DNA from 2 places in the Gluconobacter sp. P5E10 genome. Region 2 is predicted to be linked to the other one. Evidence: riboswitches for the same ligand, from Rfam matches in the RefSeq annotation. Region 2 holds a riboswitch; the other holds the start of a gene.
What was found. A riboswitch is a leader RNA that binds a small molecule or an ion and turns the genes downstream of it on or off. The one in region 2 is predicted to bind cobalamin.

Region 1 (4,414 bases), on a different contig from region 2:
TCCATTGCGCCAATGGCGGCAATGATATCGTTGAATTCCGAGTAGCACATATGGGTATGGATCTGCGTGGCGTCCTGCACACCTGAGGCTGAAATACGGAAACTTTCTACGGCCCAGTCCAGATAGGATTGCCAGTCTGCGCGACGGAGCGGCAGGCCTTCACGCAAGGCGGCTTCGTCAATCTGGATAATGCCGCATCCAGCTTTTTCCAGATCACACACTTCATCCCGGATCGCGAAAGCGATCTGTCGGCACGTTTCCGAACGCGGTTGATCGTCTCGCACGAAAGACCAGTTCAGGATCGTGACAGGTCCCGTCAGCATACCTTTCATCGGGCGGCTGGTGATGGACTGGGCATATTCCCACCATTCAACCGTCATGGCTTTTGGGCGTGACACATCTCCGAAAATGATGGGGGGCCGGACATAGCGAGACCCGTAGGACTGCACCCAGGCGTGCTTCGTGAACGCAAAGCCGGAAAGCTGCTCCCCGAAATATTGCACCATGTCATTGCGCTCGAACTCGCCATGCACCAGCACATCAAGATCAATTTCTTCCTGCCAGCGGATAGTCCGGGCGGTTTCTTCCCGCAGGAAGACTTCGTAAGCCTCAGAAGAGAGCTCTCCTCGTGCATGATCCGCACGGGCTTTGCGGACTTCAGGTGTCTGGGGGAAGGAACCGATTGTCGTCGTCGGATACAAAGGCAGCTTGAGTTTGGCCTGTTGCAACGGACGGCGCGCGGGGAAGGGTGAATGGCGCTGGGCGAGAGCTGGATTGCGATCCGCAGAGCGTGCCTGAACGGCAGGATCGTTGATTTTTACAGAAGAGCGGCGCGTCCGAAGAGCCGCAGCGTTTTCGGCCAGAGTTGCTTGCACGACGTCCCGGCCTTCATTCAGGGCGCGCGCCAGTGTGTGCAACTCCTCGATTTTCTGAACGGCGAATGCGAGCCACGATTTCACATCTGCGTCCAGATCTGTCTCCCGTTCCAGATCAATGGGTGTGTGGAGGAGAGAGCAGGACGGAGCAAGGATCAGGTCACGCTGGCGCGCCAGCGGTTCAAGATGGTCCAGAAGCGCGTTCAGGTCGGCCTTCCAGATATTCCGCCCATCCACTACGCCCAGAGATAGCAACAGGTCAGGTCGTGCTTTTTCCAGAATGGATGCAAGCTGGTCGGGAGCGCGGACAAGATCCACATGCAGGCCGTGAACTGGCAGGCTTAGGGCGATGTCCTGATTGTCTCCGAGCACACCGAAATACGTCGCGAGCATCAGTTTCAGGTCTGGAACAGCTGCTGTCAAAATATTGTAGGTCGTTTTGAAAGCTGTAGCAGCATTTCCCGGCAGATCCAGAACAAGACACGGCTCGTCAATCTGAACCCAATCTGCGCCTTCTGCTCGGAGGGCGTTTAGAACCCGTTCATAAACGGGCAGCAAGGTAGGGAGCAGATCAAGGCAATCAAACGCCGGGCCGTCACATTTTCCCAGAAGCAGGAAACTGACAGGGCCGAGCAGAACAGGGCGTGTCTCAATCCCAAGCGCCTTGGCTTCACGATATTCATCCACCACTTTTGTGGAGGCGAGGCGGAACGTCTGGTCTGCTGTGAATTGCGGAACAAGGTAATGGTAGTTCGTGTCAAACCACTTGGTCATTTCGGCGGCAGGGACATCCTGAGGGGTGTCATGAGCATGCCCGCAGCCACACTCTTCGGATGTCGTTTGGGAGCCGCGCGCCATGGCGAAGTAGGTTCCCAAGTCCACCTTGCCCTGCACGTTGCCGTAAATGGCAGGAACAGCACCGACCATTGCGGATGTATCCAGCACATGATCGTAAAGCGAAAAATCGTTGGAAGGGATGATCTCTGCGCCGAGGTCTTTCTGGCGCTGCCAGGCTGACGCCCGAAGGGAAGCGGCTGTGGAAAGCAGATCATCGGCGGAAGAATTCCCCGCCCAGTACTGTTCAAGAGCGGTTTTCAGTTCACGGCGGGTGCCGATACGCGGAAAGCCCAGAGTTGCGACGCGGACGGTCATGAAAGCCTCGACAGGTTCGTGGCAGTGCGCTCGCAGGGCATGCAGGATCGTTCACGCCCCGAACAGGAAATGTGCGGCGTGGAGACATGCGTGACCCGTCCGGAACGCCCCGCCGGAGGATGTTATGTGCCGTGGCAGGTCTCCTGGCTTACGGGTCTTCGCGCTGATTCCGCCTTCCCGGACTTTCATCCAGTGGCCTGTATGGAATCGGCACTCGCCGCTGACAGTTGCGGGGGCAGCGCCGGCTTTGCATCGGCTTCCCTCTTAGCCACGCCGGATGCGTGAACATCCGACATGGAACCATGACAAGCCTTATGACTGCCGCATGTTCTGAAAAAGAGTCAATAGCTCTTGCTCATATAAAGAACTCCTTATATGTAAATCCGTATGGAACAGGCCCTCATCATTTTCCAGGCACTGGCAGACATGACCCGTCTGCGGATTCTGGCCCTTCTGCGCGAGATGGAACTGTCCATCGGCGAGGTGGCGCAGGTGCTTGGGCAAAGTCAGCCCCGCGTGTCACGGCATGTGAAGATCCTGGCAGATGCGGGATTGATTGAGCGCCGCAAGGAAGGAAGTTGGGTCTTTTTGACTTTGGGCGTTCCGGATCTTCTAGAGCCTGTCTTTATGGCGTTGGATCGATGGACTGCGCGGGAACCGGCGGAAATCCGTGCGGATCGTATTCGCTTGCAGGCCATTCGAGATGTTCGTGCGCTCGCGGCGGAAGACTGGTTTGAAACCCACGCGGCAGAATGGGACGCATTGCGTTCCTTGCATGTGTCCGAACAGGAGGTCGAAGCAGCGATCGTAAAGACGCTCTCAGCATCTCCGGTCGGCCGCCTTGTGGATATAGGCACTGGAACCGGTCGTATGATGGAATTGCTGGGAAGCGGCGCCCAGACAGTCATCGGGTTTGATCGCAGTCCCTCCATGCTGCGATTGGCGCGGACCAAGCTGGCGGAAGCTGGTCTGGAGCAGGCTGATCTGCGGCAGGGGGACTTTCAGGCCCTTCCGTTGCCGGAGCATTCAGCCGATGTCGCCGTCATGCATCAGGTTCTGCACTATGCACAGCATCCGGCTGCTGTAATTGCGGAAGCCGCGCGGATTCTGGATGCCAACGGTCGATTGCTGATTATCGATTTTGCTTCCCATAATCGGGAAGAACTTCGCACACGGGATGCGCATGTTCGGCTTGGATTTACCGACGCGCAGATGGCGACGTGGTTTCGCGCTGCCGGTCTGGTTCCCGCAGAACCAGTGGCTCTTGAAGGCGAGCTGACTGTGAAACTCTGGCTCGGCCAACGCCCCAACTAAGCTGAATTATTGAATAAGGAGCTGGCGTGATGCCCGCACAGAAAGGGCCTCTGCCCGCAATTTCGTTCGAGTTTTTCCCTGCAAAGTCGGAAAAGGCAGCCGCCACGCTGCTGGAAAACGCAAAAACGCTAGCTGCTTTTGGTCCGCAGTTTATGTCCGTGACGTATGGGGCAGGTGGGTCAACACGGGACCGCACCCTGGCCACGCTGAAAGACATGGTTCGGGAAACTGGCGCGCCAACGGCTGGGCATCTGACCTGCGTGGGGGCCTCCAAAGAAGACGTCAATGCCGTGGCGCAGGCGTACTGGGACGCTGGTGTGAAGCACATTGTGGCCCTGCGTGGTGATCCGCCGCCGTCAGCCGGGGGCGTCTATGAGCCTCACCCGGAAGGCTACGCGGGGGCTGTGGATCTGGTGCACGGATTGAAGGAGATTGCACCGTTCGAAATCTCCGTTGCGGCATATCCGGAAACGCATCCTGCCGCGCTTAGCCCGCAGTCGGATCTGGAGCATCTGCGCGCGAAGATTGATGCGGGTGCGGACCGGGCTTTGACGCAGTTCTTCTTCGAAGCAGACACATTTCTACGCTTCCGGGACCGTGCTGTGGCCATTGGAATCGAGCGGCCGATCGTGCCGGGTATTCTTCCGGTTGGAAGTGCTGCGCAGGCCTGGAAGTTTGCCGATATGTGTGGTGCAAACGTGCCGAAGTGGATGCGCGACCTGTTTGAGGGGCTGGATGAAACGCCCCAGGCACGGGCGTTTGTCGCGGCTACGATTGCAGACCGGCTTTGTCAGACACTGAAAGCTGAAGGGGTGAAGCAATTCCATTTCTATACGTTGAATCATGCAGATACAGCATCAGCCCTTTGCCGCCTTCTTGGGCGACGTCCGATCTGAATCGGAGAGGGCTGGATTTCCTGCGCAAACGGGGTGACAAAAGGGAATGACAAGATTCCCGATCGTTCTTCTCGACTACGATGGTACTCTGGCGGAAACGCAGCCGGCCATTCTTCGCAGCCTGAAGGAAGCCTTTGAAGCCAGTGGCTACAAGGGCCCTTCATCAGACGCCCTGAA
Region 2 (4,414 bases):
TGAGCAAAAGGGCGCGACGCGCATTCTCAGGACCACCTTCCCTCAGAAACCCCGTAAGTCTGGAATGGTTTTCTGCTTCGACGCTGGTCCACTCTTCAAGCCGTGCATCCTGACGGGCATCTCCGGGCAACAGAGCCAGTGGAATGCTGTTCCTGCTACAAAAATTCCGGAGTTCTTCCGCCCCATATCGCCAGTAATCCACGCCACCCAGAAGCCGTGCGATGACGCATCGGGACGATGCTATGGTCTGCTCAACGTATAAATCGACCGACATGGGGTGTCTGAGGCGAGCAAGACTGACCAGTCGCAGCGAAAAACCTGCGCCGGTCGGGGCCTGCTCATTCAAACGGGAATAGGCCCGCTCAAGCGCCAGAAGATCGCTATCCGAGAAGGACAGAAACACGACGTCAGCAGGCGCATGACCGAGATCCTCGGCCACGTCCTGATCGTCTATTCCGTGTCGTTCCCGGACAAGCAGATGCATCAGGTCAGTCCGCCAGCAATGCGGCTTCGATGGCTGCGCGATCCAGGCCTGTCTGGCCAATTACGACAAGGCGCCCGTCGCGACCGGCATCTGCGAGAGGTACATCAAATTCATGACGGAAACGGGTCCCGACACCCTGCACGGCCAACCGCAATTTTTTACCCTGCACCGCTGCAAAGCCTTTCATGCGGAGGATATCGAATTGCCCCGCAACCTCGCTCAGGCGTTTGAGCAACGCTTCAGCACTCTTCTGCTCCGGAAGGACTACGACGAAACTCTCGAAGTCATCATGTTCGTGATCATCTGCGCCATCATGGTTGGACGGGCGCGCCTGAAGGTCGTCTTCGGCACCGGCACCAATTCCCAGCAGAACAGCGGGGTCCAGTCGTCCCTCTACTGCGCGCAGCGTAATAACTTTCCGCGGCACGGCCTCGTTAATGCCCTTTTCAACCGCATCAATCCCGGCTTCATCCAGAAGATCAGTCTTGTTCAGAACAATCAGATCTGCCGCATTCAACTGATCTTCATAGACTTCAGCCAACGGATTATCATGATCCAGAGAAGGGTCAGCAGCCTGCTGTGCAGCAACAGCTTCCGGATCGTCGGCAAAGCGACCCGCGGCGACAGCAGGTGCGTCCACAAGCGTAATCACACCATCAACGGTCATGCGGGTACGGATCCCGGGCCAGCTGAATGCCTTGAGAAGAGGCTTGGGCAGCGCAAGGCCAGATGTCTCGATCACGATGTGCTCTGGCGGATCAGGGCGATCAATCAGAGCCTCCATGGTTGGAATGAAGTCGTCTGCAACCGTGCAGCAGAGGCATCCGTTGGTGAGTTCGACGATATCCTCGTCAGCACATCCTTCGATCCCGCAGGACCGCAGGATTTCACCGTCGATCCCAAGCGAACCGAACTCGTTCACGACGATTGCAATACGGCGCCCATCAGCCTGTGCGAGAAGATTTCGCAGAAGGGTTGTTTTCCCTGCCCCCAGAAAACCTGTGATGATCGTAACCGGAATCTTGCGACCGGAGCCTGAAACAGTCTGGGACATCATGAAAGTTCCTGTGAAGCAGACAATGAAGATGGAAGACGGGCGATAACCATATCAGAAAGCGATGCAGGTCGCTTTGACGGCATCACTGTTCCGGTTTTCGATGCCCGGTAAAGCTTAAGGTAAGCCAGCAGGTCCGACAGCTTTTCCGGACCAAGTTCACCTAGAACAAAAGTCCATTTTTCCGGCATGGAAAGCGTGGCAATACAGCCTCGGCTACAGGCTGCCATACATTCAACGGGCTGGACGCTGAAATCACCTTCAGCAGCCTGGTCAAGCAAGGCATCGTAGAGCTGTCGCCCCCGAACAGGGTCATTCCCAACCGGTAGACCGCGACGACACGTCACACAGACGTGGAAAACTGGCGAAACGGATGATTGGCCCGTTTCAGGATAAGGCAGGGTATCTGCCATGGTTTCGTCTCTCTTGCAGCCACAACGGCATAACAAAAGGCGCGATGAAAGGCCTTCGCAATCGCGAAAGTGACACGCACATGATGGCGCGCCCTCACACTCCGGGCACCCCGCCGGATCATGACACTTGGCTCAGATGGCAGGTCTCCTGACTCACGGCTGAGGCGCCATTAGCACCTCCTCTCCCACCGGGCCTTCCCAGATCGAAATCCAGTGGCTGCCTTTCCTGAAAGAAAGACTGGCAGGACAGAAAACCGTCCACAGTTGCGGGGGCAGTGCCGGGTTTGACCTAATTCTAAGGCCGCACCAGCTTCCCTTTTCATCCTCCTCTCAGAGGAACCATCAAACCCTCTCCTATCTCTGGGATGAAAGCGTGTCAAAGCCCGGGAAATGGGCTCATTTCATTTTCAAAGACAAACCCGCCGCCACAAACAGCACTTCTCCGGCGACTGCGGCGATCTTCTGATGAAGAAGGCCCGCTTCATCGCGGAAACGACGAGCCAGGGCATTGTCCGGGACAATTCCGAGCCCTACCTCGTTACCCACAAGAACGGTCCGGCCTTTCCGTGTTTGCAACGCCTCGAGAAGATCTTTCGTCGCGGCGTGTACATTACGATCTTCCAGAATGAGATTTGTCAGCCACAAAGTCAGGCAATCAACCAGAACCGGCGCACCCTGCTCGACCTGTAAAACACCAGCGATATCAAACGGCTCTTCAACTGTACGCCAGCCTTTGTTCCCACGGGTGGTACGGTGCAAATCTATCCTGGCCTGCATTTCTTCATCAAAAGCCCGACCGGTCGCGAGGTAAACCCAAGGGGCCGGAAGGGCAGTGATGAGTGCCTCAGCGATCCCGCTTTTTCCTGACCTGGCGCCCCCGAGGACCAGTGACACATCCGGTAGTCCTGTTTGCGTGATGGTCTGTGCCACAATGTCTCCTGCGCCTTCTTCTTGCATGGTCCCTGATAACAGCACAAAAGACCTGTCATGCCACCGCACATCATGCCCTCGTCCTGTCAGCCCCCTTTCGCCAGCATGGCAGAACTTCGCACTGCCTGCCTGTCACTTCCAGACCCCGACCCAAAAGTCGCCGCCCTGATAGCGGAGCGAGACGCAACTCTGACCAAACCTCCCGGCAGCCTCGGGCGGTTGGAAGAGCTGTCCATTTGGCTCGGTGAATGGCAAGGCCATCAGAAACCAACGCTAGAACACGTTCAGATAACGATTTTTGCAGGAAATCATGGTGTGGTCCGCCGGGGGGTATCTCCGTGGCCTTCGGATGTTACGGCCCAAATGGTGTCGAATTTCCAGCGTGGCGGCGCAGCAATCAATCAGCTTGCCCGGAATGCTGGTGCGAACCTTACTGTTGTGCCCGTCCGAAATCTAATGGCCACAGCAGATTTTACCGCGACCCCAGCTATGGGCGAAGACGAATTCCTTGATGCGGTCTCGGTCGGATACACCGCCGTATCCCCCGCGCTGGATCTGTTTTGCCCAGGCGAAATGGGTATTGGCAACACAACCCCCTCCGCCGCACTTTGCGCAGCGCTTCTGGGGGGCACAGGCGCGGACTGGGCAGGACGTGGAACGGGTCTCGATCAGGCGGGCGTCAACCTCAAGGCTTCTGTTATTGATGAGGCCCTGTGTCTGCACGCGGCGTCACTTAACGACCCCTTGCATGCCGCACGTTGTCTGGGTGGTTACGAACTGGCCGCCATACTGGGAAGTGTTCTGGCCGCCAGACACCATCGTATCCCGGTTCTGCTTGACGGCTTCGTCTGTACCGCAGCCGTGCTGCCATTGATCAAACTGACTGCCTCAGCACTCGACCACACACAGCTCTCGCATTGTTCCGCTGAGGCTGGTCACCGAAAGCTGGCAGATGCCCTCAGGCTGAAACCAATACTGGACCTAGGCTTGCGCCTTGGAGAGGGATCTGGGTCTGCCGTTGCCATTCCCGTCCTCAGAGCGGCATTGGCCTGCCACAACGGTATGGCGACGTTCGCTGAGGCTGCTGTTTCCCAATCAGACGTCTCCATTCAATGAGGCTTTGGCGCACCATTCGAGAAGACATTGCCTGTGGTGCGGGCCTGCTGACCCGCCTTCCCTTGGGATGGCTGCGCGTCAGCGGACAGGACTGGTCTCTGGCGCGGTCTGTCTGGTGCTGGCCCCTGGTTGGCGCGCTTATCGGTATTCTCAGCGCATCAGTGTTCTTGCTGCTGAGTGCCTTGAGTGTTCCCCCTCTGGTAGCGGCAGCCTGGAGCGTCGGCCTACAAGTTCTCTTAACCGGAGGCCTGCACGAAGACGGACTGGCGGATATGGCGGACGGATGTGGTGGTGGCCATACTCCTGAGAAGCGCCTGACCATCATGCGCGATAGTCGTATCGGCAGCTATGGGGGGTTAGCTTTGGGCATCAGCTTAATCGGCCGCGTTACGACGTTAGCAGCGCTGCCTCCTTCAA

Region 1: linked by a shared signal. The riboswitch ahead of metE (5-methyltetrahydropteroyltriglutamate--homocysteine S-methyltransferase) and the one ahead of KP707_RS10115 (DUF1636 domain-containing protein) in region 2 are both predicted to bind cobalamin.

Annotation. Positions count from the first base shown of each region.
Region 1 covers NZ_JACRVZ010000001.1:174,286-178,699, forward strand. Annotated here, with positions in the region: gene metE (5-methyltetrahydropteroyltriglutamate--homocysteine S-methyltransferase) at 1-2,027, opposite strand, end outside; cobalamin riboswitch at 2,143-2,347, opposite strand; gene KP707_RS00695 (metalloregulator ArsR/SmtB family transcription factor) at 2,415-3,341, shown strand; gene metF (methylenetetrahydrofolate reductase [NAD(P)H]) at 3,371-4,237, shown strand; gene KP707_RS00705 (HAD family hydrolase) at 4,284-4,414, shown strand, end outside.
Region 2 covers NZ_JACRVZ010000004.1:303,214-307,627, forward strand. Annotated here, with positions in the region: gene cobN (cobaltochelatase subunit CobN) at 1-484, opposite strand, end outside; gene cobW (cobalamin biosynthesis protein CobW) at 489-1,541, opposite strand; gene KP707_RS10115 (DUF1636 domain-containing protein) at 1,538-1,951, opposite strand; cobalamin riboswitch at 2,072-2,310, opposite strand; gene cobU (bifunctional adenosylcobinamide kinase/adenosylcobinamide-phosphate guanylyltransferase) at 2,348-2,908, opposite strand; gene cobT (nicotinate-nucleotide--dimethylbenzimidazole phosphoribosyltransferase) at 2,954-3,997, shown strand; gene cobS (adenosylcobinamide-GDP ribazoletransferase) at 3,994-4,414, shown strand, end outside.